Regions from separate parts of the Saliniradius amylolyticus genome, predicted to be linked through region 1. Evidence: predicted binding sites of a transcription regulator. Region 1 holds the regulator's gene; each other region holds the start of a gene.

Region 1 (7,703 bases):
TTTCCTTGAGTTCATTACTTTCCTCAGCGATTAACTTGTACCAAACATCAACGCGGTTAACACAAAATCCAGTCCCAGCACCGCCAGTGACGAATACACCACCGTTTGAGTGGTGGCCTGACTAATGCCTTCGGAGGTGGGGATGGAGTCATAGCCTTTAAAGACGGCAATCCAGGTCACCACAAAGGCAAAAACAACGCTCTTGATGACGCCATTTAGAATATCGTCATGCAGATCCACCGCCGACTGCATAATGGACCAGAAGCTGCCCGCATCCACCTGGAGCCATTCCACGCCAACGGCATGGCCACCAAGAATACCCACCGCACTGAATATCAGCGCCAACAGAGGCATGGCGATCACTCCTGCCCATAAACGCGGCGCGATAATCCGACGTAAAGGATCTACGGCCATCATCTCTAAACTGCTCAACTGCTCTGTGGCCTTCATCAGACCGATTTCGGCAGCCAAAGCCGAACCAGCACGACCAGCGAACAACAATGCCGTCACCACAGGTCCCAACTCCCTGAGCAGCGATAAGGCCACCATGGGTCCCAGACTTTGTTCGGCGCCATAATCCACCAATACAGTATAGGCTTGCAGTGCCAACACCATGCCGATAAAGGCGCCGGAGACGATGATGATTAGCAGCGACTGTACACCCACCACATAGATCTGCTTAATCAGCAGCGGAAAATGCTTTATCGGCCGAGGGCGCGCAAATACTGCCCCACTTAATAACTGCGTGGCTCGACCCATCGCCGCCAACCGCGCTATGGTATTGCGCCCTATGGACGCCAACCAATCCATCATAGCCGCTCCATCAACTGAGTTTCCAAATCCGGTGCCGGATAGTGATAGGGGACCGGCCCGTCAGCCTGTCCCTGCATAAATTGCTGCACTAATTCAGAGTCACTGTTGCGAATCTGATCAGGCGTGCCCTCTCCTACGATCTTCTTATCAGCCATAATGTACACATAGTCGGCAATAGTCATCACCTCATGCACATCATGAGTGACCACCACGCTGGTCAGATCCAGGGCATCGTTTAATTCTTTAATCAGCTTCACCAAGACGCCCATAGAAATGGGGTCCTGCCCCGCGAAAGGCTCATCGTACATAATCAACCTGGGGTCCAGAGCAATCGCCCGGGCCAGAGCCGCCCGACGAGCCATACCACCCGACAGTTCACTGGGCATAAAATCAATCGCACCTCGGAGACCCACTGCCTGTAACTTCATAAGTACGATGGTACGGATCAAAGACTCGGACAACTCAGTGTGCTCACGCAAGGGAAAAGCGACGTTATCGAACACCGACATATCGGTAAATAACGCGCCACTTTGAAACAGCATGCTCATTTCCCGGCGTACCTCATACAACCGGCTGCGCCCCATTTTCGGAATAGACTCACCCCTGAACAGAATATCGCCGGAGTCCGGCTTCAGCTGCCCGCCAATAAGCTTCAGGAGCGTGGTTTTACCTATACCACTGGGCCCCATGATGGCCGTCGTTTTGCCCTGCGGAATCCGCAGTGAGACCTTGTTATAGATCTGACGATCGGCGCGGGAAAAGCAGAGATCTTCGATTGTGATTAAATCATCCATTGTTAGCCCAGTTTATTTCCTGCGATTGTGCCAAACTGCCACCTGGCCGGTATTCTACGTGTTCTCTATGTGGTTGTACAAAATCAAAAAGTAACCAGATGTATCCGATTTTTACGATCGATTACGCCCATATGGTAAACGATAGTGTTTACATTTTACAATACTGGCATTCACCACGGCCAACACATAGGCAAGGACGGCAATTTCTGCGACAATGACTTATCTCACATTTTGTCCGGACCGCTTGGCAGCCTTCGGAGTAACAAGATCTTATGGCAGTGATACAGACCCCTTATCAAAGCATTGAGAGTCAATTACTGGAACAGTGCCGTCATTTACGTCTGCTTGCCTTCGATGTGGACGGTATTTTTTCCGATGGCCGTATCTATCTGGGCAATAATGGCGAAGAGCTCAAGAGCTTTCATACTCTGGATGGTTACGGCATTAAGAGTCTGCTCAAACAGGGCTTGGTAGTGGCGGTGATCACGGGTCGCCGCTCCGGGCTGGTGCAGCAACGCATGCAGTCGCTCGGCGTGGAACATATTATTCAGGGCGAAGAAAACAAAGGGGCGGCGTTGAGAGAACTCATTACCAACTTGGATCTCCAACCTGAGCAAGTAGCCAGTATGGGCGACGACATGCCGGATTTGCCCATGTTTGAACTGAGCGGCCTGAGTTTCAGCGTCCCTGGCGCTCATCCTCTGGTTCAACAGCAAGCCGATTATATTACCCTGCGCCAGGGAGGCTATGGCGCCGTGCGCGAAATCTGCGACCTGGTGCTACAAGCCTTGGGACAGTTACATCAGATTCAGGGTAGCAGCGTATGAGTCGTATTAGCCTGAGCATTATTCTGCTGTTCTTGCTGGTTGTGCTCACCGCAAGTCTGGGATGGTTTACCGATACCGGTCCCCGCCCTAAGCAAACTCGGGAGGATTATCTGCGTCCCAATTACGAAGCCAGTCGTATGCAAACCCGGCTTTACGATGCCAGTGGGCAGCTAACCCATCGCATCGACGCTCAGAAAATGGAGCACTATGACGCACTGGGCTTTACCCTGTTCCAGCAACCGGACTACTGGCTTTATGATGGTCAGCTCACCCAGCCCTGGCACATTCAGGCCGAACAGGCCACTTTGCATAGCGATCAACGATTGCAACTGGATGGTCAGGTGGATGTGACTAATGCCGCAGAGGATAGCTTTGTGAGGCGTATAGAGACCGAGTTTATGCAGATAGATTTAAAGGACAAACTGATGCACTCTGATCAACCAGTGCTGATCAGTGGCGAAAGCTATCAGATTAAAAGTAATGGTATGAGCGGCGATATCCGCGATAAAGCGTTCGAGTTATTAGATCATGTACAAACCCAATATGATACCCAGCCTTAAACACAACCTGTTGTTATGCCTACTGGCTTGTGGCGGCGCTCAGGCCACCGAAGGCGACTTTCAACAACCGATACAGGTGAGCTCCGGTTCCCAGTTTGTGGACGGCAAAAACAAAACTTCAGTATTTAAAGACAATGTTCGAATCGAACAAGGGTCACTGCTGATCCAAGCCGACGAAGTTGAAGTGATCGCCAGCGAAGGCAAGGGCAAGGAAGTTTTTATTGCCACAGGCAACCCCACAACCTACTCCCAGCTTATGGAAGATGGCAGTCGCATCTCAGCATCAGCACAGCGGATCCAGTATCGGGTCAATGGTCGCCAGATCGCTCTGGAAGGCCAGGCCCAGTTCCAGCAAGACAACAGCATGGTCAAGGGTGACAGGATCATCTTTGACATGGATGCCGAGCAACTTCTGGCTGAGGGCAGCAAGCAGGGTGAAGAGCGGGTCACTACGGTCTTCCAACCGGAGGAAAAAGCCGCCGGTAACGACAACCAAAACCAGAAAGAGCCACAGGAACCTTGAGCCCATGCCTACGTTAAGCGCGGCCAACTTGGCCAAATCTTACAAAAACCGTCAGGTGGTCAGGGATGTCAGTTTAAGCGTCTCCACCGGCCAAATTGTCGGACTGCTGGGGCCAAATGGTGCCGGTAAAACCACCACTTTTTATATGATTGTCGGCTTGGTGCCTCTGAACAAAGGCCAAATCCGCATCGACGATGACGACCTGACCCTGGAACCCATGCACGTGCGAGCGCGCAAAGGCATCGGCTACTTGCCTCAGGAATCATCCATCTTTCGTAAGCTGACGGTACACCAGAATCTGATGGCAATCCTCGAGACCCGTAAAGATCTGGATAAAGATCAGCGCGAAGCCCTGGCCGACGAACTGCTGGATGAATTTAACGTCAATCACATTCGTAATAGTCTGGGTATGAGCCTGTCCGGCGGTGAGCGCCGACGGGTTGAGATAGCCCGCGCCCTGGCCGCCAACCCCAGATTTATACTGTTGGATGAACCCTTCGCCGGTGTGGACCCTATCTCGGTCAGCGACATCAAGAAGATCATTCATCACCTCAGAGACCGAGGGATTGGGGTTCTCATTACCGACCATAATGTGCGCGAAACTTTGGATGTGTGTGAAAACGCCTATATTGTCAGCCACGGCGAACTCATTGCTCAGGGCAGCGCCGAAGAAGTACTGAATAACAAGCAAGTCAGAGATGTATACCTGGGCGAACAATTCAGGCTATAGTTAGTCTGTAAAAACGAAAAAATAGCCCCATAACAATACACAGGTTTACGGAATTACGAATCATCCATGAAGCCGTCGTTACAGCTAAAATTCAGCCAACAACTGACTATGACCCCACAGTTGCAACAGGCCATTCGCCTGCTGCAGCTCTCAACGCTGGATCTGCAACAGGAGATTCAGGAAGCGCTGGATTCAAACCCGCTATTGGAAGCCGAAGATGGTATGGGTGAGCAGAGCCTGGAAGACCAGGCCGAAAGTCGGCAAAAAGACTCCGACAACGTGGATACCAACGAGGCCCTGAAAAGTCAGGAGATGCCCGATGACCTGCCCATGGATACCACCTGGGACGAATACTACAGTGCTACGCCTGCCCCCGTTTCGTCGGCTCCAGTGGGCGGTGATGATACCGTCTATCAGGGGGAAACCAGCGACAGCATTCAGGACCATTTGCTGTGGCAAATGCGCCTGAGCCATTTTAGCGACACCGATACCAGTATCGCGACGGCGATCATCGATGCCATTGACGATACCGGCTACCTGACCCTCTCTGCCGAAGACATCCTCGACAGCCTGAATGATGATGAGGTGGATCTGGATGAGGTGGAGTGCGTGCTGAAACGAATTCAGCGTTTCGATCCTGTCGGCATTGGCGCCCGCACCGTACCCGAATGCCTGTTGGTCCAGCTAAGTCAGTTTGCGCCCGATACACCCTACCTGGAACAGGCGAAGGCCATTATTCTTGAGCACAGTGAACTGTTAGGCAGTAAGGACTATCGCACCCTGATGCGCAAAACCCGCTTGAAGGAGGATGATCTGCGTGAGGTGATGCGCCTGCTGCAAACCTTGAATCCCAGGCCGGCCAGTGCCGTAGTGCAAAATCAGCCCGAATATGTGATTCCGGATGTCGCCGTCAACAAAAAGAACGGCCGCTGGGTGGTAGAGCTAAACCCCGACAGTCTTCCCAAACTGAGCGTCAATCAGCAATACGCGGCCATGAGCCGAAATGCCAAAAACGCTAGCGACAGCCAGTTTATAAAGTCCCACATGCAGGAAGCCAAGTGGTTTATCAAGAGCCTGGAGAGCCGCAACGACACCCTCCTCAAGGTGGCCAGCTGTATTGTTCAGCATCAGCAAGGCTTCTTCGAACATGGCCCTGAAGCCATGAAACCATTGGTACTTAATGATGTCGCAGAAATGGTGGACATGCATGAATCCACCATCTCGCGGGTAACAACTCAAAAATACATGCATACGCCCAGAGGCATCTTTGAGCTTAAGTACTTTTTCTCCAGTCACGTGGCCACAGAGACCGGCGGCGAATGCTCGTCCACCGCTATTCGGGCCTTGATCAAGAAATTGGTGGCAGCAGAAAACCCTGCCAAACCATTGAGTGACAGCAAGATTGCGCAATTGTTGGCCGAACAGGGCATTGTGGTAGCCCGGCGGACAATCGCAAAATACCGGGAGTCATTACTGATCCCATCCTCAAACCAACGAAAGAGTCTGGTCTGACAGACTCACCGATAGAAGGAAGAGGCATTATGCAAATCAACCTTACTGGTCATCACGTTGACATCACCGACGCCCTTCGTGACTATGTGGATAGTAAGTTCACCAAACTTGAGCGACACTTCGACCACATCAATAATGTCCACGTTATTCTTAACGTTGAAAAACTGACGCAAAAAGCTGAAGCAACCCTGCACCTGAAAGGGGGCGAGGTGTTTGCCGATGCATCCGACTCCAATATGTATGCGGCCATTGATGGCCTGATCGACAAGCTTGACCGACAGGTGATAAAGCACAAGGAAAAAATGAAACGTCACTAATCAACCGAATGTAGTGTGACATGAACATAAAAGACCTTTTACCCCCTGAGTGCACCCTGTGTCGCACTCAGGGTTCCAGTAAGAAACGAATTCTACAAACCATTAGCGATATTGCGGTCGACTACTTGCCCGGCTTAGAGGAAGACGACGTCCTCGGCAGCCTGATTTGCCGGGAGAAGATGGGCAGTACCGGCATCGGCAATGGCATCGCCATCCCCCATGGGCGTCTGTCCGGGCTGACCAAGGTGCTGGCGATTTTGGTCACCACAGACAGCCCCATCAGTTATGACGCTGTTGATGATAAGCCTGTAGATATTTTCCTGGCTCTGCTGGTACCCGAAGACCAGGCCGAAGGCCATCTGCAGACTCTGGCCGCCATCGCTAGTCGATTGAACGATAAAGGCGTGGTGCAAAAGCTGCGTCAGGCCCACTCTGATCAGGAACTCTACGAGGCGATTACTTGAAACTTATTATCATCAGTGGCCGCTCTGGCTCAGGCAAGTCTATCGTTTTGAGGGCACTGGAAGATCTGGGCTACTACTGCGTGGATAACATTCCAGTAAACCTGCTACCCACCCTGACCCATACTGTGGTGGACGAATACGACCAGGTAGCCGTATCCATCGATGTGCGCAACCTGCCTAAAAACCCCGATGATTTGGTAGAAATTCTGGATTATCTTCCGGCCAGTTGGGAACTGACCATTCTCTATCTGGATGCCAGCGATGACGTGCTGGTAAAACGCTTTAGCGAAACCCGGCGCTTGCACCCCTTATCCAAAAATAGCATATCCCTGACCGACGCCATTCAGACGGAGAAAGATCTCTTAGTTCCCATTACCGAACGCGCCGACCTCTATATCGATACGGGCGAGTTAACTGTCCACCAGCTGGCCGAACTGGTACGGGAGAGAATTCTGGGCAAGAAAAGCTCACGGTTGGTACTGGTGTTTGAATCTTTCGGCTTTAAGCACGGTATTCCCAAGGACGCCGATTATGTCTTCGACGCCCGTTTTCTGCCCAATCCCCACTGGGAACCCGACCTTAAGCCTTTGACCGGAAAAGACCCTGAAGTAGAGGCTTTCCTGGGCGGCGAAACCATCGTCACCAAGTTTATCTGGCAAATACAGAACCTGATCGCCACATGGCTGCCTCACTTAGAGCGCAATAACCGTAGCTATGTGACTATTGCCATCGGCTGCACCGGTGGCCAGCATCGCTCAGTGTATGTGGCCGAATGCCTGGCGCGCAGCTTTAAGGTGACCCATCCGGATGTGCAGATCCGGCACCGGGAACTGGCTCGACAGGAAGCCCATGAAAATTGAAAAAACACTCACCATCATCAATAAACTGGGCCTTCATGCCCGGGCCGCAACTCAGTTAGCGAAGTTAACGAACCAGTTTGATGCGACTGTCACTCTTTATCAGGGCGATAAGTCAGCCAATGCCAACAGTGTGTTAGGCCTGATGATGCTGGAGTCTTCTCAGGGTAAAGAAGTACGGGTGATCAGCGAAGGCGAAGACGCGGAAGCGGCCATGGCTGCGGTGGAGCAGCTGATCCAGCAAAGATTCAACGAGTCCGAATAGTAAAATAACTGCTGATCTTAACCGCCGCTTCCTCTAAACTA
Region 2 (7,703 bases), 1.8 Mb from region 1:
GCCATCGACAGCTGGCAGGAACTAGCAGCCATGTTGCCCGACGATAATCCCATGCAAGCAGAAATTGACGCCCGGATCGGTGAACTGACCGGTAAGATCACCGGCATTGATGTGGTGATTGAGCTGGCTGGCTCCTTGCGTGATCAAGTGCCAGAAGACGGCATGCTGGTTGTGTTTGCCCGTCCTTCGGATACTGAGTCGGGCATGCCGGTGGCTGTGGTGCGCCAGCCCGTATCCCAGTGGCCGGTACAAGTGACGCTTACCGACGCCGACAGTGTTATGCCCAGTCAGCGTTTATCCGACTTGCAACAGGTGACCCTGACCGCTAGAGTCTCCGCCGATGGTGATGTGATGGCCGCCAGTGGCGAGCTGCAGGGGCAAGCTCAGGTGATCTTAACGCCCCAAAAAACCGTTAAAGCCCAGATTCGAATCGATAAGGAATTGGAATGAGTCGCATCTATTTTATTGTAGTAATCAGCCTGTTGTTGTTAGGGGGCTGCAGTTCATCACAGCAAGCAGAGCAGCGTGCCGAGGCTAACCAGCCTTCAATGGCCGGCAGTGATAAGTACGAACAGCGCGATCCGCTTGAGCCTGTCAACCGCCCCTTCTGGACACTGAACTGGGATTACCTGGATCCCTATCTCATCCGGCCGCTAGCGGTAGGGTATAAGACGGTGATGCCAGATTTTGCACGCACGGGATTGTTAAATGCGGCCAATAATTTGTCGGAGCCCGCCAGTGCCTTAAACAACCTATTACAAGGTGATATGGAAGAGTCCTTGATCAGTGTGGGACGCTTTGTAGTGAACTCTACTTTTGGTCTGTTTGGCACCCTGGATGTGGCCACCGATATGGGCTTGAATTTAAAAGAAGAAGAATTTGGTCAAACCCTTGGCGTGTGGGGTGTGGGCAATGGTGCCTATTTGATGGTGCCCGCGATGGGTCCCAATGATTTGCGCGCTGCTGCTGGCAGCGCCGTGGATAATGCTTATTTTCCTATCGATAATCTTGCCTGGCAGGTAAACCTGTTTCGAGTGGCGGTGCAGGCGCTCGAAGCCCGCATCGATCTGATGGCTCAGGAGCAGATGATCAATGGTGCCGTGGACCCTTATGCCATGGTGCGGAATGTTTACTTCCAAAAACAGGACGCCGACTTGAAAGATGGCAAAGTGGAGATCTCCAGGGAAGAGGAAGAATTAAACGATGATATTGACGCTTACCTGAGAGACCTTTAATGCTGTGGCTCTGGCCGCAGCCAGAGCCACAGCAAAACGAAGGTACAAATCAGGGTCACAATTATGGCCAACCAGCTGTTGGCCTGACTCATCCATAACAGCAGCATGCTGAGCCCGATCAACAGGGTGGCCATATATTTAGCGCGCCGACGCACATAGCCACCACCTCGCCACTGACGAATATCATCACCGAACTTAGGATGGCCCAGCAGGTAATTTTCCAGTCGGGGCCACCCCTTGCTACTTGCCCAGGCTGCCACCAGAATGAAGGGGACTGTGGGCAAGCCCGGAAGCAACACCCCGATGAATCCAGTTATGAGCGACAACGAGGCAAGAATACGCCAGTAGATTGCTACCAATGGTGCAGCTCCGCCTCTGTTATAGTGAATAAAAACCAATACATTAATATTCGCTCATTAGTGCTAGAAACGCACGCCTTGTGATGTGTTTCCGCATAGCTGAACTTTATTCTGTTATAACGGGTAAACACAGGTGTATTTTTGATTAAGCAATAAAACCATGGAGTGAGTAATGGCACAAGACAGCTACACCCCACCTAAGGTTTGGGCCTTCGACAACGAAAGCGGTGGTAAATTTGCCAGTATCAACCGGCCTACCGCCGGGGCCCGGTTCGATAAGACCTTGCCCAAAGGTGAGCAGCCGTTTCAACTGTATTCTCTGGCAACGCCGAATGGCGTCAAGACATCCATCATGTTTGAAGAACTGCTGGAAACGGGCATTAAGGAGGCTGAATACGACGCCTGGCTGATCGACATTGGCGAGGGCGAGCAGTTCGGTAGCGGCTTTGTTGAACTTAATCCCAACTCCAAGATCCCGGCGTTGCTGGATACCACTACCGATACCCGAGTGTTTGAATCAGGATCTATCCTGCTGTATTTGGCTGAGAAGTTTGAGGCCTTCATCCCCAGCGATCATCGAGGCCGGACTGAGTGCATGAACTGGTTGTTCTGGCAGATGGGCAGTGCGCCCTTCCTGGGGGGCGGCTTTGGGCACTTTTATAACTATGCGCCCGAGAAGCTGGAATACCCCATCAATCGCTACGCCATGGAGACCAAACGTCAGCTGGATGTGCTGGATAAGCATCTGGCCGAGCATCAGTATATGGCAGGCAAAGATTACTCCATCGCCGATATGGCCATCTGGCCTTGGTATGGCGTTTTAGCCCAAGGCAAATTGTATGATGCCGGTGAATTTTTACAGGTGCAGGACTACAAGCATCTTCAACGCTGGACTGAGCAAATAGCCCAGCGCCCCGCCGTTCAACGGGGCCGGATGGTCAATCGCGTTTGGGGAGAGGAACACGAACAGCTACATGAACGCCATCACGCTAGCGACTTTGAGCATAAGACTCAGGATAAGTTAGGGTACTAAATAAGAAATGGCGTCCCCACTAGGAATCGAACCTAGATCTAAGCCTTAGGAGGGCCTTGTTTTATCCATTAAACTATGGGGACAAACTACCAAGCATCGATCGGAAGCAGGATTATTGCTGATGCAGTAGTTTTTTGAAAGCCCTAACGCTTGGTGACAAAGTCATTTGGCTGAATATTCAGCAAAGGCTGGCCGTTAACAGACTCTACTACCGCAGAGGTGCCGGAGATGGACATCACCTGTACCTTAAAGGGGTGCAGTTGATACTGGTAATGGCTATTGCCTTCGGTGTCAAAGAACTGCCCGAGTTTGAATACCTGCATTTGGTCTCCCTGATTAACGCCGTGTTCCCGTCCCAGGTTTATGGTGATTTCTTCGCCCACAACTCGCACCACCCGACCATAAGAGGGCAGGCAGGCAACTTCCTCATCGACGCGCTCAGCGATGCGTTGCAGTAAGTTATTGACGCCACTGCCATAGGTGGAGCTCCAGAATGCCCCGGAGGCGGCATCGACGATTTCGTTGTGGGGGTATGACCAGAGTGCCTGAGTTTGGAAGGTGTCGGTAAACAATAGCTCGCCGGTAATGCCGTTAATCAGATAAGCGCGCAAACTAAAGTGGCGTTGTGTTTGGTCCGACTGCCAGAAGCGCAGGCTACCTGCAGATTCCACCTTGTGACTGAGATCGAGAATTTCGCCAAACAGTACCAGTTGAGTCCCCGTATCGCGAGACAGGGTGATGGCCTGCTGGGTCATATCCTGCTGAGGGCTGTAGTAGTTAGGGAAAATATGGTCGATGCGGGCATGGCCGGCACTGACGCTGAAGTTCTGCTCCAGCCTGCGGGGCACGGTTTCGCCCAATTCATACAGTTGTCCGAGGCGAGCCTGAGCGCGCTTGTAAATGGGGAACCAGGTGGTGGCGATATCTTTCTTATAGCCGGTAATGTCACAGTCGGTCTTGGCCGGGAAGATGTCGGCGCGAATGGTGACGGAGATCAGATCGCCGCTGTAGTTCTCCGAGACCATTTCCACGCTGTTAACTTCGCCACCGGAGAGTACCTCCAACCGGTCATCGCTGAGCAAGCCATCGGTGAGCTTTTGGATACTGGCCACCTTGGCCCCGGAAAACAGCAAGGCTTGTTTGATGGCCTCTTCGGTGGCCATGCGCCGGGCATGTTCCCGGTTACCCTGGATGATGGTCGCCTGGCCACTGGCTTCGTACCAGATGGCTTCAGCGCCCAGAGGCATAAATAGAACAAAGAGTAGTAACAGTCGTCTCACCTTGATACTCGCTATGTCGGAATTCTGACGCTGATTGCGCAGCGCATCGGTTTGATGAAAGTGAGCAAAAACCATGCCCAAATAGTTTTATATCACGCAGCTACTTTTGGTGTGCTATTTGCATTGCTTTATTCATCTGTGGGCAGCGGTCAGTTTTTCGTCGCTGTCGGGAAATCAATTCAGGAGTTGATAATGAAACAAATCAGTCTGGGTGTCACCCTGGGGTTGGCACTGCTTACCGGCGGCTGTTCGAGCGTCTTCGACCGACAGGTCGAATGGGAGTACGTCGAGCCGGATCATTATCCTGTTGTCAAAGCTGTGGGTTATGCACCCGTGTCAGTGCAGAAAGGGCAGACGTCTTCGGTACGCCGTATCAATGCGATTAAGGCCTCTAAGTTGGATGCTTATCGGGAGCTGGCTGAACAGGTCTATGGTCAGCGTATTCGTGGCAGTCAGACCATTCAGGACTTGGTATTGCAAGATGACCAGTTGCAGGCTTCAGTAGATGCAGTGATCCGCGGTGCAGAAATCATTAAGTCCTACCCGGTAGGAGAGGACACTTACGCCACCGAGGTGAAACTGGACATGAAGAAGGTTCACGACATGTATATTTCCACGTCCCGGCCACGACGGATTAAGAATGTTACCTATTACTGAGTGAACGCCATAAAAAAAGCGGCAATGATTGCCGCTTTTTTTATGTTCTCTACTATCAGGCTTTAACACCGCCGCCCCGGGAGCCCGAGGTGGGTTTACCGCTTTTGTTGTAGGTCATGGATTCTTTTGAGCGGGCTTCCAAGATCAGGTTACGCAGGTGTTCTAATCGCAATTGGCCTTGTTCTACAGCCTTGGCGTTGATTTCGGTGAGGTATTTGCAGTCATCTACCCGTTGCTCAATAGCGGTTTTGAGCTCGTCTGCGTCGGGATCGGCCAGTTGCTCTTGGCTTAGGTTGGCGATTTTTTGGTCGGCTTGCTGGATTTGGTCCAGCAAAGATTGTTTTTGCTTTAACAGATCAATTAACGCTTCTGGATCCCGACTGCTGATTAGCTTTAGCTCGTTATCCAAAAGCGTCTTAAGTTGTTCAAGGTTCTGAAGTTGTTGTTCCAACAGGGAGACTGACGATGTGGTCATAGTCAGGCTTTTTCTCCGCCAAATAGTTCTGACTCCATCTTGGCGATCTTATCAGCCAAGACATCAGCATTGACTTTATATTCGCCAGCCTGGATGGCTTTTTTCAGCTTATCCACTTTGTCCTGATTAACAGGTGCCTCGTTACTCTTCTTCTGTACATTGGCCATTTGCTGGGCAGACTGGGTCAAAGATACCGAGTCCGGCCTTGCTTTTGCTCCAGTTTTCTGGGCGGCGGCTTGGTTGGACTGGTTCTGTGCCTGCTGCTGCGCAAGCTTCTGGCTGTCGACCTGAGACTTGCTCAGGTTGTTATTGACATTGTTAATTGCCATGGTCAAAACCCACCAAAATTAATACACTCTTACTATCGTTATCGGCCCACACTAGCAAACCTTTAAACTTTTTTGGATGTTTTTGTGGTTAACTGTGCCGCCTCACAAAGGTTATCGGCCCACACTACAATCCCTTTAATTATATCAGATGCCGACCTGAACCGCAGCACTGCTTATTACTCTGGCATTCACCATACGTTCTGAACGGCGATTACGTACCTGAATGGTATCGCCAATGTTGCCATCCTGCTCGGCAATGCCCGAGGTTTTAATACTCAGACCACCAGTTTTGGCGAGGATGGTGACCTTGTCGCCCTCACAAATAAAACACAGTTGTCGTGGGGTGATGGCGTCACCGCTTCGAATACGGCGTTTCACCCTGGCTCCTACCACCTGTTGCGGCTCGGCATACGTCGTGCCGCGCAACTGATTTTTATCTACCTCAATGGTTTTTAGATGGTTTAAAGAGAGCAGGGTGCCCGGCGACAAGGAGGCCGTGGTGACCACCACAGATTGCAGATCTTTGACGCGCACCATAACGTATAAGAACCAGTCAGACACCGGACAATGTACCTTGACCGTGATAGTGGACTGGCTAAGACTATTGTTATTGGCTTCGGCTGCAAAAGGCTTAGCACAGGCTGGGATTTGGATGCGTTCGTCCACAGGCGTGGCTTTGACTTCCAGTCCCGACTGGGTGCCAGGCTGTCGCAGTTGTTGAAACACCCACCGTTCGGCGGTTTCAGTAACTTGTTGATGTCGTGGCTCTGAGGCAGCTTCTGAGTAAGGCGTTATCAGAGCGACAAAAATAAAAAGAAAGCTAGATAATTGTTTCATATTTACTTATTTTAAATTGACCAGGCTTGATTCGACGTCGTTGCTTGGCGTCAAAAAAGCGCCGGATTTGGTACTGATGCTACAACACAGGCAAATTTTGTGCCTAAATATATAATGACCTTGCAGGGGGATTCATGGCAGGTGTTCTCGATTCCGTAAACCAGCGTACCCAGTTGGTAGGCCAAAACCGCTTGGAACTGTTGCTCTTCAATTTGGGCGGACGACAGCGTTTTGGCATCAATGTGTTCAAGGTGCGCGAGGTTCTGCAGTGTCCCCCGTTGACGGCCATGCCCAAACTGAATGCTTATGTCCGCGGTGTGGCGCATATCCGTGGCCAGACGGTATCGGTCATTGACCTTGGTATGGCGACGGGGCTCCCACCGGTGCAGGACTTGCAGAAGGCGTTCGTGATTATCTGCGAGTATAACCGCTCGGTACAGGGGTTCTTGGTGGGGTCGGTCGAGCGGATTATTAATATTAACTGGAATGACATTCTGCCGCCGCCGGAAGGAGCCGGACGGGCCAGTTACCTGACGGCGGTGACCGAGTTCGAAAACGAGCTGGTCGAGATTCTGGATGTAGAAAAGATTCTGAATGAGATCACGCCGCTGAACGCTGATGTTAGTGAGTCGGTTACCGAAGGGCTGGATACCACATCGGTGAAAGACAAAATTATCTTTGTGGCGGACGATTCCTCCGTGGCCCGAAACCAGGTAGTGCGCGCCTTGACCAGCCTGGGACTTGAGATTGAAGTGGCCAAAAATGGGAAGCAAGCACTGGATCGGTTACTGGAGCTGGCCGAAGACACGGGTGATGTTACTGACAAAGTCGGCGTTATTGTTTCTGACATTGAGATGCCGGAAATGGATGGTTATACCCTCACGGCGGAAATAAAAAATAATCCAAAGCTCAATCAGTTACATGTTATTCTACACACCTCTCTAAGCGGGGTGTTTAATCAGGCCATGGTTAAGAAGGTGGGTGCCGATGACTTTATCGCCAAGTTCCACCCAGACGAGTTGGCCAACTCCGTGAAAAAATGGTTGGGGCTGGAAAGCGAGTAAGGTGACCGTGGTATCGGATAGAGAACTAGACGCTCAGGGCTATGAGCGTTTTCGTCAGTTTTTAGAGCGCCGTTGTGGCATTGTGCTGGGTGACAATAAGCAATACCTGGTGCGCAGCCGCTTGTCACCGTTATTGAAAAAGTACGCAAGCCCTTCCTTACCGGAATTGGTGGAGCGGGTATTGCAGGAGCGAGACCGTGGCTTGATCGAGGCGGTTATCGATGCGATGACGACCAATGAGACTCTATGGTTTCGTGACCGCTACCCTTTTGAGTTATTAAAAAGCGAGATGCTGGCCGAATTTAAGGGACGCCCCGGCCCTGTTAAAATTTGGTCGGCAGCATGTTCGTCTGGGCAGGAGCCCTACTCTATTGGCATGTCCATACTGGAATATCAGCGTCAAAACCCCGGGGCTCTGCGAGGTGGCGGCCAGA
Region 3 (7,703 bases), 2.3 Mb from region 1:
CCCTCTCCGGCCACAAAACTGGGGAGAAAGCCGATCCCCAGCCCATCTTCTATTACCTGTTTCATGAACAATGTGCTGTTCACCCTGAGGGAACCACTCACACTTACACCCTGCTGCAGTGGCCAGAAATTTCCCGACTTAAAGTAGCTGTAAACAAAGCAGTTATGCGCGGTTAGGTCACTGGTACACCGGATGGGAGGGTGGTTTTCAAGGTAATCCGCTGACGCACAGACCTTGTACGTAAAACGAACCAGCGGTTTGCCCACATAATTGGAATCGAGTATCTGGCTGGACGCTCTAAACCCCAGATCGAATCCATGCTCGATCAGATCCAGACTTTCGTCCCCAAGTTGAATATCCAATTCTACGTCCGGGTACTTCTTCATATAAGCGGAGAACAGCTGGGACAGATCGGTAATGCCCAACGCCATGGGTACACTGATGCGTAATTTTCCACGCGGATTTTCCTGCATGTGCTGCACGTACGCATCTGCGTCGTCCATCTGAACCAGCAACTCGCGGCACCGCTTCAGGTAGCCCTCGCCGATAGAGGTCAGTTGCTGACCCCGGGTCGAACGGTGCAGCAGTCTCACCCCTAGCTCTTCTTCCAGTCGTCCGATCTCCTTGCTGATCAGCGACGTTGTCACATTCATTTCGTTGGCCACGCTGGTAAAGCTACCGGCATCCACCACGCGAACGAACATTCGCATTGCCCGCAATTTGTCCATATCGAGCTCATTGTTTCCAATATGTTGAAAGTGTATGAGCATTATTGTCATTTATTGATCGAAAAGAAAGAGCCAAACTTTCTCTGCAATCACGCATCACCCATTAAACGAGGTTTTAGTATGTATACCCTTTATTTCATTCCTGGCGCTTGTTCATTGGCTACGCAGGCCATTATCAACGAGCTGGGCCAGGACGTTAATCTGGTCCATAAGCTGGAAATCGACCGCTTTGAGACACTCAACCCCGCCGGGACTGTCCCCGTTCTGAAGGATGGCGACAAGGTGTTAAACGAAGGCGTGGCGATCATCCTGTATCTGCTCAACAAGCATAAGAATCGTCTGATTCCAGACAGAGGCGAGGGCCGACATCAGGCGATCGAAAACATGATGTTTGCCAATGCTACGATGCATCCCGCATACGGGAAGCTGTTTTTTGCGCAGGCGAATGTGACAGAACCGAAGGCGAGGCAACAGGTCTTCGACGCAGCAGCGGTGGCCATCAACAAACTGTGGCAGGTGGTAGAAGCGAAATTGGAGCACACACCTTACTTAGGGGGGCATGAAATATCGCCCGCCGACATTCTTCTGGCGGTGTATTCACGCTGGAGCGAGTTCTTCCCCGTGGACATCGTGCTGGGCCCACACACCCGGGAAATGATAAATGCCGTGTTGGAGCGAGAAAGCATACAACGTGCCATCCAGCGTGAGCAGGACTACAACGCACGGAGCGAGGCATAAATGGATACCGTACAGCAACAACTGGAGGTCATGGTGAACGAGTATTTCCTTGGTCTCCACACAGGAAAGGCCGACCGTCTGGCAGCGCTGTTTCATCAGGATTGTGTACTCAAGGCTCCAGGGCTTAGGCGCACACTCGATGAATGGCTGGCCGATGTCGCAACACGCCCTGTACCGGCGCACATCGGACACCCTGAGGAATACAAGATCCTCTCGGTGGAACTGGCCGGAAGCCAGGCGATGGTGAAAGTGGCATGCCCGCTCCCTCATGGCAACTTTACCGACTACCTGGGTTTTCTTGAGGAGGACGGTGTCTGGAAGATCGTCAACAAGATGTACGCGCCAGCCACGACCTAATTGAAGCCCGAGGCTAACCAATCACCAAAAAAGAGGACTCATGAATGCCTTATGTAAACATTAAAGTCACCGACGAGAACGTCACCACCGAACAGAAACGCCGGTTGATTCAGGAAACGACCCGACTGCTGGCCGATGTGTTGAACAAGAACCCTGCCACTACCCATGTGGTTATTGACGAGGTGTCGACCGACAATTGGGGCGTGGAGGGGGAAACTGTTACCGAGCTACGGAAACGATAACCGATCAAATTGGGAAGCCGAACTGACCGTGAGCCAATTTCTGGGTCTTGGAAAGTGGCATCCCATTGACTGGATCACATGGTCGGCACGTTAAACTGCGCGCTGGCCATGGTGGTTTCCAGGACACTCAAATATAAGATAACGGCGAAGCCACTAGTCAGGAGCATTGGATAAGTGCCAAGCTCGCGCCGGCTCCTGGCTGGACTGGCAGGGCAAGGCCAGAGAATGGTAAAGGTTGAATGCCATGGATTTTACGGTGTTGGTAAAAGACATTTTGTGATCGCCCTGTTAACATCGCTCTGATCAAAATAACAATAACAGGTGTGACATGACTGAACAGCGCGAGCAGTTTGGCTCCCGACTTGGTTTTATCCTGGCAGCGGCAGGCTCTGCCGTGGGCATCGGCAACATGGTGGGCTTTCCGGTGGCTGCCACCAAAAATGGAGGCGGGGCTTTCTTGTTGACCTACGCCATCTTTGTGTTTTTTGTCTGCCTGCCAGTGATGATGGCGGAGATGTCTGCCGGGCGTCGGGCTGGTAAGGATCCACTTGGGACCTACAACACTATCTCCGAAGGTGAAACCCACTGGCGATTGGCCGGAGCACTAGCCGTTATCACGCCGTTTATGATCGGCGTTTTTTATACCGTGATCACCGTGTGGCTGTTCGGTTATCTGGTTCATGTGCTCAGCGGCGATCTGGCCTCTCTGGCTGAGCCTGGTGCCTTCGGCGCCTTTATCAATAGCAACGAAATTTTCTACTACATGATCGCGGTAGCGGCCATTGTGTTTTTGATCCTACAAGGTGGGGTTAAAAACGGTATCGAGCGGGCCTCGAAAATCCTTATGCCGGGGCTGTTTTTTATGCTGGTGGGGTTAATGGTGTTCGTACTGACTCTGGATAATGCCATGGCTGGAGTGGAGTACTATCTGGTGCCAGACTTTTCCAAGCTGAATGCCTCCGTGGTCAGCGGTGCCTTGTCGCAGGCGTTTTTCTCGCTGTCGCTGGGCATGGGTATTCTGCTGACCTACGGATCTTATCTGAGTAAACGTAACTCGGTGCCCGGCTCGGCTAAGCTGGTGGCGCTGGCGGATACCTGCGTGGCGTTTGTGGCTGGTTTAATGTTGTTACCAGCGGTGTTCTCTTTTAATCCTGATGTGAATGTCAGCGAGCTGAGCGACTCATCAGTGGGCATGATCTTTACCTTCCTGCCCAAGATTTTTGTGGCCTTGCAAAGCTCCATCGGATATACCGGTGCCAGCGCGGTGGCTGCAGTATTCTTCCTGCTGGTACTCTTTGCTGCCATAACCTCTTTGGTGTCTATTATCGAAGTGCCCACGGCAGCGCTGATGGATGAGCGCAACATGAGCCGCCGCAAGGCATTGCTGACGTTAGGAGTATTGATCGGTATTCTGGCAATTTTGTCGGCTACGTCGTTTGGCATGTTGCCCTGGTTTACCGAATTTACCGAGTACGCCGGGGTGAGTAAGTCGTTTTTCGATGTGATTGTGGATGTGTTTTACGAGACGATACTGCCGCTCAACGGCCTGCTGATCTGCTTGCTAGTGACCTACCGCTGGAAAAAGCGCAACTTTAACCAGGAGTTGCATGAGGGCGATCCGGGTTACAAAGGCACCTGGCTGGAGCGTTATGTGGACTTCTCTCTGGGCACGTTTATTCCGGTTATCCTGGCTGCGGTGTTCATTAATACGGTGGCAATTAAGTACTTCGGTGTCGCGTTAATCGGCTAATCAGACACCGGAACCGGCATATCGAAAGGGCTGGGGTAGGCAAGGGTCAACCCCAGCCTTTTTTGTGTTTGCTGACTATGGATGATTTTAGCCGGTCCCTCATCTCTGGTAAAAGAGGGGAGAGCCAGCCCTGCCTGTTTGGCCGCCCAGGTATAAAATGTGTCGCGGCTAGGGTGGTCGTTGGCCGCCAGATGCAATGTGTACCCCCAATGATTAAGACGAACGATAGCGTTTATGGCGTTAATTACATCGTCGCGGTGAATCAGGTTTACCGGGCGTTGACCGTTATCGAGCTTGCGGCCTGCCAGCATTTTAACGGGGTGCCTGTCACCACCGATAAGGCCCGCCAGCCTCAACACGCTGGCCCTTGTGCCAAAATGAGAGTGTAGGTGAGCTTCCAGCTGACAATGCAACTCACCGGATGGGGTATCCGGCTCGGTGGCGCTGGCTTCGTCTACCTCGCTCTGATGCTGACCAAACACCGAACTGGTGCTGATAAACAGCAGCTTGGTTTGTGAGCTTACCTGAGCAAGCAGCGCTTCTATGTTTTGCCGAAAGGACTCGGGTTTAAGGTTTTTGCGACCCGGTGGGATATTGAGCACCACTGCATCGGCTTTGGCGACGACAGGTGGCAGGCGCTCGCCTAGGGCAAATAACTGAGGCTGAATACCCAGGGTCGCCAGTTGGTCTGCCTTGTCCTGACTGCGGGTTGTCCCTATTACATGGTGGCCTTGCCGAAGCCAGGATTCGGCCAGTGGCAGGCCCAGCCAGCCACAGCCGATGAGTGCGTAAGTATTTTTCATGTTGCTTACTTAAGACGTTTACCGCGAAGTTCAATGAGATCCAGTCCGTTTAGCTCAGGGATCTGATTTTGAATTCGGCGTTCCAGATCATCCAGAGCCCGAAAGTCACTGCACAGCTGACTGGCTCGTTGTTCTACCAAGCCGGCTTTTTGCTCCATTTGCACTTCGAGGCGCTCACCGAAGTTTTCCATTTGATGCTCGAACTCTTCAGGCGAACTTTCACCGCTGATCATCTGCTGGCCGATCTTCATCATCATCTTGCCAACCGAGCGTGACACCGCATCTTCAATAGTGTTTTCCAGCTTTTGTTCGAATTCCCGGTTTAGATATTTTTCATCGAAGTTCTTTGACTCAAAACGGATACTGCCATCTTCAGCATAAAACTGTTGGTGAACGTCGGAGCGTAGCTGACCGATTTGTTGGGTCAGATCCATGACCAGATCGTCATCGGGACCGAACAACTCGCCAAACGCCAGGGTAACGCCGTCATTCGCTAAATCGAGAGCGTCCAAAGCGATGTCCGCGACCTTGGGGGCCAACGTCAGAGACTCACTGTGATACTGATTTAATAAGGCTTGTTGGTCATCATTAAGATCAAGGGCTTGGCCATCCAGCCAGGCTTGTTGTCCATCTAATTTCAAACTTTGATTGTTGTTGAGGGAAGCGGTCAGGGTGCCTTGCTTAAGAGTGACATCCCCGTTCAGGGTAAGATCACAGTCCGAGTCGTGGGCCAATGCCGAGCTGCTCATTAGGGCGATGAAAGTCAGTGCCATTAAACGCATAGTAATTTCCTTTTGTCATTATGTTGCCCATAATGAGCAAGCTTCAGGCCAAGGTTGATTTTCTTTATTAAACAATAGGTTAATAAAGCTTCTTGTGCTTGACCAGAAAGGGGAATACCAATAGTTGGTTTATTTCACCAACTATTGGTACGGATAATCAGGAGTTTTCGCCAACAGTGACCGGTTGCTGAGCTTTCTGCATATCGGTAATGCGTTGACGTAAGCGGGCGTTTTGAGCACTGGCCTCGGCCAGTTGCTGACGTAGTTCGGTGATTTCCTGTGCCTGGTTGGAGCCGGCCTGTTGCATCTGCTCGAAACGGGACTGTAACTGTTTAAGCGTGTTTTGCTGAGCACCGACTCTGTCCTGCAGTGCAGCCAGCAATATACCATTGTCGTTGACGCTGGTTTTCAGTGAAGCAAGTTGATTAAGCTGTTGCTGTACCTGTTTTTGGCCTTTGTCTAACTGGCTGAGGCTAGCCTGCATGCCATCGTCGGCTTTTTCCAGCTTAGCCAAGCTCTGCATCAGCTTGCTATTAAGCTCTTTGATCTCCGACTGGTTGCGCCGCCATGCTGAGGCCCAGAGTTTGTCCATCTCTGTCCATAAGGTGTCGGTTTTGTCTTTTACCTGCTTAAGCTCATCACGGATGGCATAGGCGGATTGACCAAACTCTTCGTCGGTGGCGGAGATCTGCTGCTGTAACTCGTCCAGTCGCTGCTGGGTCTGCGTCAAGGCCTGTTGCTGTTGCTGGTTAATCGAATACAGCCAGCCAGAAAAGCCGAGACTGATGAGCACCAAAATTAAGCTGATGATAGCAACTTTTGAGCTGCCACCGGAAGGGGACGGTTGATCGCTGTCGAGATTGCCCGATGGCGGTGGTGAGCCGCTGGGACGGCGGCGAAATACGTCCAGATCATCCTGGTCTAAGCGTATTTGAGGTTCTTTCTTGTCGTCTTGTTGGCTCATAAGCTTAAAGTGGTTGGTTAACTCATCCTAGAGTGCCACAAAATGACAACAAATTTGAGCCCTACGGAGGAGTAATTTCATAATTGAGTTTCAGTGGCGTTATGCACCGTAAATAGGCTGGGTTTTTGATCTACCGCACTCTGATTTTAATTTTGTTTAGGGCATAATACGGCTCTGGATTTGTTGAACGTGGGTTAAGGTGAATTATGGGCAATTGGATTGACGCTATCGTCTTTGGTGTGGCGCTGGTTGCGTTTGCATTGGGTTTGGCCAGTATCATCATGGCGGGTGTAGGCCCCTCTGAGTCGGGACAGGCGGCGATGAAGAACAAAGTCGAATATGGTTTTTTCGGTGTCACCGGGCTGGTGCTTTGCGTGCTGTTTCTCTACGCACTGTAATTGACTGAATTACAATAGAGCAATACAAAAGCCGCAGTATCAGACGCTGTAATGTAAGAACGCCCCTGGTTGTTATGGGCGGCTTGACGGCCAGTCTGAGCTTTGCGGCTTTTTTTGTTGTTAAGGGGGTAGAGAATTAATGCGCCACCTTATGGTAAGTATCCACCCCGAGTAGTTTGTACAGCGGGCAAACACCCACCGACACACTGACCCAAAGTGCGGCACCAACGGCGACGAAAATCAGATTTACCGCGGTCGGAAAAATTTGCTCAACGGCCAGTGCTAACAGGACGCAAGCCACCATGGAGCGAATAGCGCTGTCTAATACACCAACATTATCTCGTTCTTTCATCGTCACTCTCCTTTTTTGGGATAGTGATAGTTTGACTCACAACAGGAAAATGACTTTGATGCTGGTCAAATTCGGCTGTGTCATAAGTTGTTCCAGATCAAGGTTGTGCGCGGGCTGAAAAGCGCTCTATAGTGTGGCCTTTAATCGGCATTGAATCGAAAAAGGTACGCCATGACAGAACACTTTGACCAGGAAATCGACCGCACGCGCCATTATTCTTTTAAATGGGAAAAATATCGCGGTCAGGATGTGTTGCCTATGTGGGTGGCGGATACCGAGTTTCGTTGCGCGGAGCCGATACTTCAGGCTCTGAGGGAGCGAGTCGACCATGGTCTTCTCGGTTATACCTTGCCGAACCAATATGAGCCCGGCAAAGAGGCCGTTATACGTTGGCTGAAGAAACAGCATGGCTGGCAGGTTGAGCCGGATTGGATTGTCTGGAACCCTGGTGTGTGCCCGGCTTTTAATGTCGCTTGTCAGGCCTATGCTGAGCCGGGTGATAAGGTTCTGGTTCAGACTCCTAACTATCCGCCCTTGTTGGCGGCGCCAGGGTTTAACCAAATGCAGCGGGTGGAAGTGAACACGGTCG
Region 4 (7,703 bases), 420 kb from region 1:
AGACGCAAAAACGCTATAATCCGGATCTGCCTGCGGTACGCAGTGAGATGACGGTAGAGAATAACAGCGTCGGCAGTGTCACCGCCGGTATTCCGGGGGCCTTGAGCAATCAGCCGCCGCTGGACGCGAATATTCCGGAACAAGCGACTGGCAATAACAGTCAAAGTACTGTTCCGGGACGTACTCATAAAGAAAGTACCCGCAACTATGAGCTGGATACGACCATCAGTCACACCAAGCAGCAGACCGGTGTGATCAAGCGTCTGAGTGTATCGGTGGCGGTAGATTATAAAACCGAAACCGCAGAAGACGGCAGTACCACCGAAGTCCCCCGGGCTCAGGAAGAGCTGTTGAATATCCGTCGGTTGTTACAGGGTGGCATTGGTTTTGATGTGACTCGCGGTGATTCCCTGGAAGTGGTGAGTATTCCCTTTAACCGCATGGAAGACGCGACGATCGCTGAAGTGCCTTTCTGGGAAGAAGACTGGTTCATGCGTGCTTTGCGTCTGTTGGTCGGTGGCCTGGTAATCATCACCCTGATCATGGCGATTGTGCGGCCCATGCTGAAGAAGCTGATTTACCCCGAAGATACCCGTGAGGACGACGGTTACGACGCCGATTCAGGGCTGGATCTGGGGGATGAAACCATTAGTATGCTGTCGCAGGACTTCGATGAAGGTCAGGTTGGCTTTGCCTCGGATGGCTCACTGATGCTGCCGGACCTGCATAAAGACGAAGATGTATTGAAAGCGGTGCGGGCGCTGGTGGCGAACGAACCCGAACTGTCTGCCCAGGTGGTCAAGGGCTGGCTGATGATGGATGAATAATTATGGCAACTGAAGAACTGGTAGAAAAAGAAGAGCCCACGTACGACGTTGGTAAGCTCGAAGGGGTCGAAAAGGCGGCTATCCTGTTGCTCAGTCTGCAGGAAGAAGATGCCGCGCAGATCCTAAAGCATTTGGAGCCTAAGCAGGTTCAGAAGCTGGGCTCTACCATGGCCACTCTGGATGATATGACCCAGAATAAGATCACCGCGGTGCATAAACACTTCATCGAAGAGATCCAGAACCACAGCACCATCGGTTTCCAGAGTCAGGAATTTGTTAAGAAAGCCCTGACGGCCGCGTTGGGTGAGGATAAGGCCGCCAACCTTATCGATCAAATCCTGATGGGCGGCGGTGCCAAAGGTCTGGATTCACTTAAATGGATGGACTCTAAACAGGTGGCCAGCATTATTCGCAACGAGCACCCTCAGATTCAGACTATTGTTTTATCTTACCTGGAAGCCGAGCAGTCGGCCGAAATCATGGCTCAGTTCCCGGAGAAAGTACGTCTGGATCTGATGATGCGTATCGCCAACCTGGAAGAGGTGCAACCGGCGGCCTTGCAGGAGTTGAACGAGATTATGGAGAAACAGTTTGCCGGTCAGGCCGGTACACAGGCAGCCAAAATGGGCGGCCTGAAATCGGCCGCCGAGATCATGAACTACCTGGATACCAATATCGAAGGTCAGTTGATGGATGCCATCCGCGAGCAAGACGAGGAAATGAGCCAGCAGATCCAGGATCTGATGTTTGTATTCGACAACCTGGCGGAAGTCGACGACCGGGCCATGCAGACCTTGCTGCGTGAGGTTGAACAAGATGCGTTGCTCAAAGCCCTTAAAGGTGCCGACGACGCGGTTAAAGATAAAGTGACCAAGAATATGTCCAAACGAGCCAGCGAAATGCTGCTCGATGATCTCGAAGCCATGGGGCCCGTGCGAGTCAGCGAAGTGGAAACCGCACAAAAAGAAATTCTTGGAGTGGCGCGTCGTCTGGCGGATGCCGGTGAAATCATGCTGGGCGGCGGTGGCGGTGATGAATTCTTATAAGGCTGACGCATGAGCAAACCCACTTTCTTAACCCCGGAGCAGGAAAAAGAGGCGAAAAGCTGGGAACTGCCCTATGTGGAAAATGAACACAAGGAACCGGAGGATAAGACCAATGCGTTGAATAAACGCAGCGACTGGAAGTACGAACCACCGGAGCCGGAAGAAGAGCTCACCCTGCCAACGGCCGAAGAAATCGAAGCCATACGTGAATCCGCCTACCAGGAAGGCCTCGAGCTGGGCAAACAGGAAGGCGTTGAAAAAGGTCACGCCGAAGGGCTGGAAAAAGGCCTGGAAGAAGGCCGTAAACAAGGTCATGAGGAAGGCTTTCAGCAAGGCTATGATACGGGTAAAGAGCAAATCGATACCCTGGTGGAGCGCTGGCAGGCATTAACCCATGAGCTTACCGAGCCTGTGGCTAAGGTTGACCAGGAACTGGAGCAGGAATTGGTGCAACTGGCCGTGGCCCTGGCTCGTTCGGTGATCCGCACCGAGTTAAAAGTCAATCACGACATTATTCGCCAGGCTCTGAGCGATGGCTTAAAAGCTCTGCCCATTGGCGAGAAACAATATCAGATCCGGCTGCACCCCGATGATGCGGTGTTAATTCAGCAGCATTTTGATTCGGAACAATTGAAAGAGAACCGCTGGCAACTGGTGGAAACCCCTGATATTTCCCCCGGCGGCTGCGATATTGTCACCGACACCAACGCGGTGGATGTCACCATAGAGCGGCGAGTCAGGCAGGTTCTGGATCGCTTCTTACTGGATAATGCCCTACCTGACGTGCCCGACGAGGACACTCTGTAATGGCGCTGGATGATCTTAAGCAACGACTCCGTCAAAAACGCGACAAGCTTCCACAGCCGCATACCACAGCTGCGGGGAAGTTGGTGCGTGGTATTGGTCTGACGTTAGAAGCGGTGGGTTGTCAGCTCCCCGTAGGCAGCCAGTGCGTAGTGCAGACTATCGACGGTGAAATCGAGGCTGAGGTGGTCGGCTTTGCCGATACCATCACTTATTTAATGCCTACTGAAACAGTGCGCGGCATTGTGCCCGGCTCACGGGTACAACCTTTATTGCGAGAGCAAGGCATTCCGGTGGGCATGGAGTTATTGGGGCGGGTTGTGGATGGTAACGGCCAGCCATTGGATGGACAGGGACCGGTAGAGACCAATCAACGCATGCCGCTCACCCGGCCGGCCATGAATCCGCTGCATCGTCGGCCCATTGAGCGGCCTCAGGATGTCGGAGTGCGCGCAATTAACTCGCTGATTACCGTCGGCCAGGGCCAGCGTATGGGCCTGTTTGCAGGCTCCGGTGTGGGTAAATCGGTACTGCTGGGGATGATGACCCGAGGCACCACTGCCGATGTGGTAGTGGTGGGCCTGGTGGGAGAACGGGGCCGAGAGGTCAAAGAATTTATTCAGGATATTCTAGGCGAAGAAGAACGGCAAAAGTCAGTTGTGGTGGCTTCGCCTGCGGATACCTCACCACTGATGCGGCTCAAAGGTTGTGAAACGGCGGTAACCATTGCTGAATACTTTCGTGATCAGGGCCTGGATGTTTTGCTGCTGGTGGACTCACTGACCCGTTATGCGATGGCCCAACGTGAAATTGCGCTTGCGGTAGGCGAGCCACCCGCTACCAAGGGCTATCCACCTTCCGTGTTTGCTCGTTTGCCTGCACTGGTAGAGCGGGCGGGTAATGGCGGCGACGGGCAAGGTTCGATTACCGCCTTTTATACGGTATTGACGGAAGGCGATGACCTTCAGGATCCCATTGCCGATTCGGCTCGGGCGATACTGGATGGGCATATTGTGCTTACTCGTCGATTGGCCGACAGTGGTCATTATCCCGCTATTGATGTAGAGGCATCTATCAGTCGTGTTATGCCTATGGTGGTCAGCGAAGAGCATATGGATGTGGCACGCCGGGTGAAACAGGTCTATTCCACTTACCAGCAAAACCGAGATCTGATCAGCATTGGCGCTTATAACAAAGGCAGTGATCCCCGGATCGACCTGGCGATTCAGGCCGAGCCTGTAATTAACGAGTTCCTGCAACAGAAGATGAAGCAGGTCATCCCCTATGATGAGAGTCTGGAGCATTTGTTGCAGCTCGGACAGGGACTTGGGCAAGGGTAACCGGAGCGCGTTATGTCGATTAAGCAGTTACAAATGGTGGCTGAACGAGAACAGGAACAGGAGGATCGACTGGCGCGCGAGTATCAGCACGCTCAGCAGAATGTCTCCGCCCAGAAACAAAAGCTGACCGGTTTGAACAGTTACCGACTGGATTATCTGCGAGAGGTTCATCAACGAGCGTCATCCGGCGTGGGCGCCTCCACCTTTGGTCAGCACCAGGCCTTTATCGATAAACTGGATATGGCGTGCTTGCAACAAAGTCGTCTCGTGGCCCAGTCCCAGTCGGCCGCGGATCAGCGCAAGCAGCAATGGCTCAAGCAGCAGCAAAAGCGCAAAGCGGTGGAATTGCTGTTGGAGAAAAAATACCAGGAGCAGGCAGAGCGGGAAGCCCGTCAGGAACAACAGGTGCTGGATGAATTTGCTATTCAGCGCTTTCTAAGACAACGGCAAAGTTTCAGCTCCTGAACATTATAAAGTGGTTGCGAACCGCTCCAGGTTAATAGCTGGCCCGATAATTGCTTTTATTTTGTTCACAGATTCAGTGTCGGTAAGACGTCGCCTCATAAGGCGCTTCATTTGCCATCAGGCCCTTTGAATAAAGTGGGAAATCGAAAACTATGCAACAAGTTGCCACCCCCAACCCAGCGATTGCCGCCCCTAAAGTAAAAGGCAGCGAATCCCGGTCGCCACAGACGGCTTCAGAGTCGAATGGCGCTTTTTCTGAGCACTTTACTCGGCAACAAGCCGCCAATGAGTCGAAATCAGCAAAACAAACAGAATCGGCAAGCCGCACTGAAGTGTCTGAGCGGGCGGCGGTGTCCACCGATAAGGACAACCGGATTTCTGACAAGCCAAAGCATGATTCCGAGCGGTCTGCAAAGAAAGGTGAGGCGGCTAGTCAGGGCGTAAAAGGCAAGACAAGAGAGCACCCTGAAGCAACTCAGCATCCAGATCAACATAAAAAGGCACAAGCGGAGTCCGATAAGACAGCGGCGTCCTCGCAGTCTGCCCAGTCACCGGCAAAACCCATTCAGGCAGAGCAAAAAGATCATGTCGAAGAGGGGGAGTCGCCGGAGAACCAACACTGGCTGGATTTGATTCATGAGCTGGCCGACCAGCATATCAGTCAGCAGGGGAGTGTCGATAAGCAAAAGCAGTCTGAGGATGTGTCGGAAGAGGTGACCTCTGACCCGGATGACAATGCTCCGTCGATGGCGAAATGGCTGGAACAGCTGGGCTTCGATGCCGATAGAGTGCTACAGGAGCTGGATGGTGAACAGCGCCAGCAGCTTGAGGCCATAATGGCTGAGCTGCAAGCGACTGATAATAGTGGCGAGCCTAAAGAGCTTGTCCATTTTCTTGATAAATTAACGCGCTTTTTGCAACAACAGTCGGCGGACAAAGGTGAGGCTGCGAATCAGGATAACCCAGAGGATATGCCCTTAGATCCTAAGTGGCTGAACGGCCAGACCCAGAAGTTATTGCAGGCCATAAACCAATTCAATAAAGAGGCTGACGGAGAAGGACCCGGTCAGGAGGTTAAGGTCGGCGTGCAGGAATTGACTCTGCTGCGTCAGCAGTTAATGGCTCAGGAAAGTACTGGACTGACTACCGAAACCGAGTCTGACGAGGTGCTGCAACTGATACGCGATAAGCTCCTTAAGATTCAGGGTAAGGGGACGGCAGACGTGTCATCCGCCGGAGCGTCAGACTCTGGCAACAACTCAACTGCCAGCAATGCTGAGCCGGATATGGAGAGAACGCTTAAGGCTTTGGCACGGCTCTCTGATACCAAACTGGACCAGGCACTGAGTCAGGCCAGTCAGGCTCTGCAAGGCGCTGATGAGTCGGAGAAAAGCAGCTTTATCAGTAGTCTTAAGGCCGGTGTGGAAGAAATGAAGGCCCAGCTAAAACAAGGTCGCGAACCTGGACTGGACTTAAAAGCTCTGGTGGCACAGGCCCTTTCTTCTGAAGGCGAAAGCAGCGATAAGCAAACCGCGACGTTGCAGGATGCCATACAACGTCTTACCAGCCTGACTGATTCCCAGAGTCGTGCGCAGGCTCAGACGTCACCGCCCGCGGAACTCATGAACTCACCCATGGCGGCCGAACGAGCTGGCGTCGGTCACGTTGAGGCCACGTCGGGGAGCAAGGCCGCTCAGCCAACTTCAAGCCCTGCCGGGCAGATGGAGCGGGCCATTAACATAGCCAAGTCCGAGGCAGCTCAACAGCTGGCGGATCGAGTAAGGATGCTGGTGGATCAGGGTAATATGTCGGCGGATATTCGTCTGGATCCACCGGATTTGGGTTCCATGCAGATTCGTGTGCAGATGAACGGCGAGCAGGCCAGCGTGAATATGACGGTACAAAACCAGCAGGCCAAAGAGATGCTGGACCAGGCGATGCCAAGGCTCAGAGAACTATTATCAGAAAAGGGCATTGAACTGGGACAATCTTCTGTAGAGCAGGAACAGCAGCAGGCTCAGGAACAGAGCAGCCAAGGACAAGGGGCAGGCGGTTCGTCTGAGGGACACGACGGCGAGCAGGGTGAAGACAGTGAAACTGGCGTCGAGATGAGCGTGGTGAATGGCAGTCTGGGTGGCATTGATTATTTTGTTTAGTCTGGCCCATTGCCAAGGCAGCCCAGTGTTGAGGATAATAGCGATAAACGCAGCGGGAAGAGAAGCCAATGGCAGATGATAAAGAACTGGAAGTAAAAGAAGGCGGTAGTAAGAAAAAACTGATAGTGATCATCGCTGTCGCCGTACTGTTGCTCGGTGGTGGTGCCGGAGCCTATTTTATGTTTATGGGCGGCTCTGATACCCCGATGCCTGAGCAGGATACTGCTACTGCACCGGCTGAAGCCGATGATGGTACGCCACAAGCAAAACTGGGATCGGCGCGCTACGTTGCCATGCCCCGGCCCTTTGTCTTTAATGTGCCCGGTATCGGCCGTGATCGTCTGGTGCAAATTGAGGTGCAGTTGATGGTTCGGGGCAATGACAATGAAGAAGAAGCCAAGAAGCACATTCCCATGATAGAAGGGACCTTGCTGAGAGTCTTCAGTAGCACCAACGCCGAAGATTTAGCGACCGAAGCAGGCAAGGTCGCGCTGAAAGAACAGTCGACCCGCGAAGTACGCGCCGCCATGAAAGACGTGTCGGGCCGGGAAGTGGTAGAGAAAGTGCTCTTTACCGGATTTGTGATGCAATAAGGTACGTATTGTGAGCGACTTATTATCCCAAGACGAAATCGATGCCCTGTTACACGGGGTCGATGATGTCGAAGAAGAAGACGTTGAGTCCAGTGAGCCCTCGGGGGCAACGCTGGAGTATGACTTCTCGTCGCAGGATCGTATTGTCCGGGGACGGATGCCAACGCTGGAGATCGTCAACGAACGCTTTGCCCGTCATATGCGGGTGAGCCTGTTTAATATGATGCGTCGCAGTGCAGAGGTGTCTATCAACGGCATCCAGATGATCAAGTTCGGCGAGTACATCCATACTCTGTTTGTACCCACTAGCTTGAATATGGTGCGCTTCAGGCCGCTGAAAGGTACTGGCCTGATCACCATGGAAGCACGTCTGGTTTTCATTCTGGTGGACAACTTCTTCGGTGGTGATGGTCGCTACCATGCCAAGATCGAAGGACGGGAATTTACTCCCACCGAGCGGCGGATTATCCAG

The links. Region 1 encodes sigma-54, which starts transcription at its own class of promoters, with help from an activator protein. Its sites were predicted from a motif close to GTTGGCACGNNNNTNGNNT; they were not measured.
Region 2: flgA (flagellar basal body P-ring formation chaperone FlgA) is a predicted target of sigma-54. The motif match lies at 6,294-6,312, and genes of this name have one in related genera.
Region 3: HMF8227_RS01910 (DUF2884 family protein) is a predicted target of sigma-54. The motif match lies at 5,435-5,453, and genes of this name have one in related genera.
Region 4: HMF8227_RS10435 (flagellar hook-length control protein FliK) is a predicted target of sigma-54. The motif match lies at 4,520-4,538, and genes of this name have one in related genera.

Annotation. Positions count from the first base shown of each region.
Region 1 covers NZ_CP029347.1:2,654,510-2,662,212, forward strand. The annotation lists gene mlaD (outer membrane lipid asymmetry maintenance protein MlaD) at 1-15, opposite strand, end outside; gene mlaE (lipid asymmetry maintenance ABC transporter permease subunit MlaE) at 31-810, opposite strand; gene HMF8227_RS12460 (ATP-binding cassette domain-containing protein) at 810-1,607, opposite strand; gene kdsC (3-deoxy-manno-octulosonate-8-phosphatase KdsC) at 1,880-2,434, shown strand; gene lptC (LPS export ABC transporter periplasmic protein LptC) at 2,431-2,994, shown strand; gene lptA (lipopolysaccharide transport periplasmic protein LptA) at 2,963-3,517, shown strand; gene lptB (LPS export ABC transporter ATP-binding protein) at 3,522-4,247, shown strand; gene HMF8227_RS12485 (RNA polymerase factor sigma-54) at 4,314-5,759, shown strand; gene hpf (ribosome hibernation promoting factor) at 5,789-6,076, shown strand; gene ptsN (PTS IIA-like nitrogen regulatory protein PtsN) at 6,097-6,540, shown strand; gene rapZ (RNase adapter RapZ) at 6,537-7,400, shown strand; gene HMF8227_RS12505 (HPr family phosphocarrier protein) at 7,390-7,662, shown strand.
Region 2 covers NZ_CP029347.1:866,076-873,778, forward strand. The annotation lists gene ccmI (c-type cytochrome biogenesis protein CcmI) at 1-450, shown strand, start outside; gene HMF8227_RS04080 (MlaA family lipoprotein) at 447-1,235, shown strand; gene HMF8227_RS04085 (YbaN family protein) at 1,232-1,594, opposite strand; gene yghU (glutathione-dependent disulfide-bond oxidoreductase) at 1,767-2,627, shown strand; tRNA gene HMF8227_RS04095 (tRNA-Arg) at 2,636-2,710, opposite strand; gene HMF8227_RS04100 (flagella assembly protein FlgT) at 2,771-3,907, opposite strand; gene HMF8227_RS04105 (LPP20 family lipoprotein) at 4,100-4,564, shown strand; gene HMF8227_RS04110 (flagella synthesis protein FlgN) at 4,620-5,039, opposite strand; gene flgM (flagellar biosynthesis anti-sigma factor FlgM) at 5,042-5,368, opposite strand; gene flgA (flagellar basal body P-ring formation chaperone FlgA) at 5,513-6,205, opposite strand; gene HMF8227_RS04125 (chemotaxis protein CheV) at 6,340-7,269, shown strand; gene HMF8227_RS04130 (CheR family methyltransferase) at 7,271-7,703, shown strand, end outside.
Region 3 covers NZ_CP029347.1:374,354-382,056, forward strand. The annotation lists gene HMF8227_RS01880 (LysR family transcriptional regulator) at 1-728, opposite strand, end outside; gene HMF8227_RS01885 (glutathione S-transferase family protein) at 750-1,466, shown strand; gene HMF8227_RS01890 (nuclear transport factor 2 family protein) at 1,467-1,823, shown strand; gene HMF8227_RS01895 (tautomerase family protein) at 1,868-2,065, shown strand; gene HMF8227_RS01900 (sodium-dependent transporter) at 2,394-3,815, shown strand; gene HMF8227_RS01905 (SDR family oxidoreductase) at 3,812-4,618, opposite strand; gene HMF8227_RS01910 (DUF2884 family protein) at 4,624-5,400, opposite strand; gene HMF8227_RS01915 (hypothetical protein) at 5,558-6,364, opposite strand; gene HMF8227_RS01920 (hypothetical protein) at 6,571-6,762, shown strand; gene HMF8227_RS01925 (YgaP family membrane protein) at 6,899-7,114, opposite strand; gene HMF8227_RS01930 (MalY/PatB family protein) at 7,286-7,703, shown strand, end outside.
Region 4 covers NZ_CP029347.1:2,234,915-2,242,617, reverse strand. The annotation lists gene fliF (flagellar basal-body MS-ring/collar protein FliF) at 1-827, shown strand, start outside; gene fliG (flagellar motor switch protein FliG) at 830-1,873, shown strand; gene fliH (flagellar assembly protein FliH) at 1,883-2,680, shown strand; gene fliI (flagellar protein export ATPase FliI) at 2,680-4,017, shown strand; gene fliJ (flagellar export protein FliJ) at 4,030-4,482, shown strand; gene HMF8227_RS10435 (flagellar hook-length control protein FliK) at 4,635-6,638, shown strand; gene fliL (flagellar basal body-associated protein FliL) at 6,707-7,231, shown strand; gene fliM (flagellar motor switch protein FliM) at 7,242-7,703, shown strand, end outside.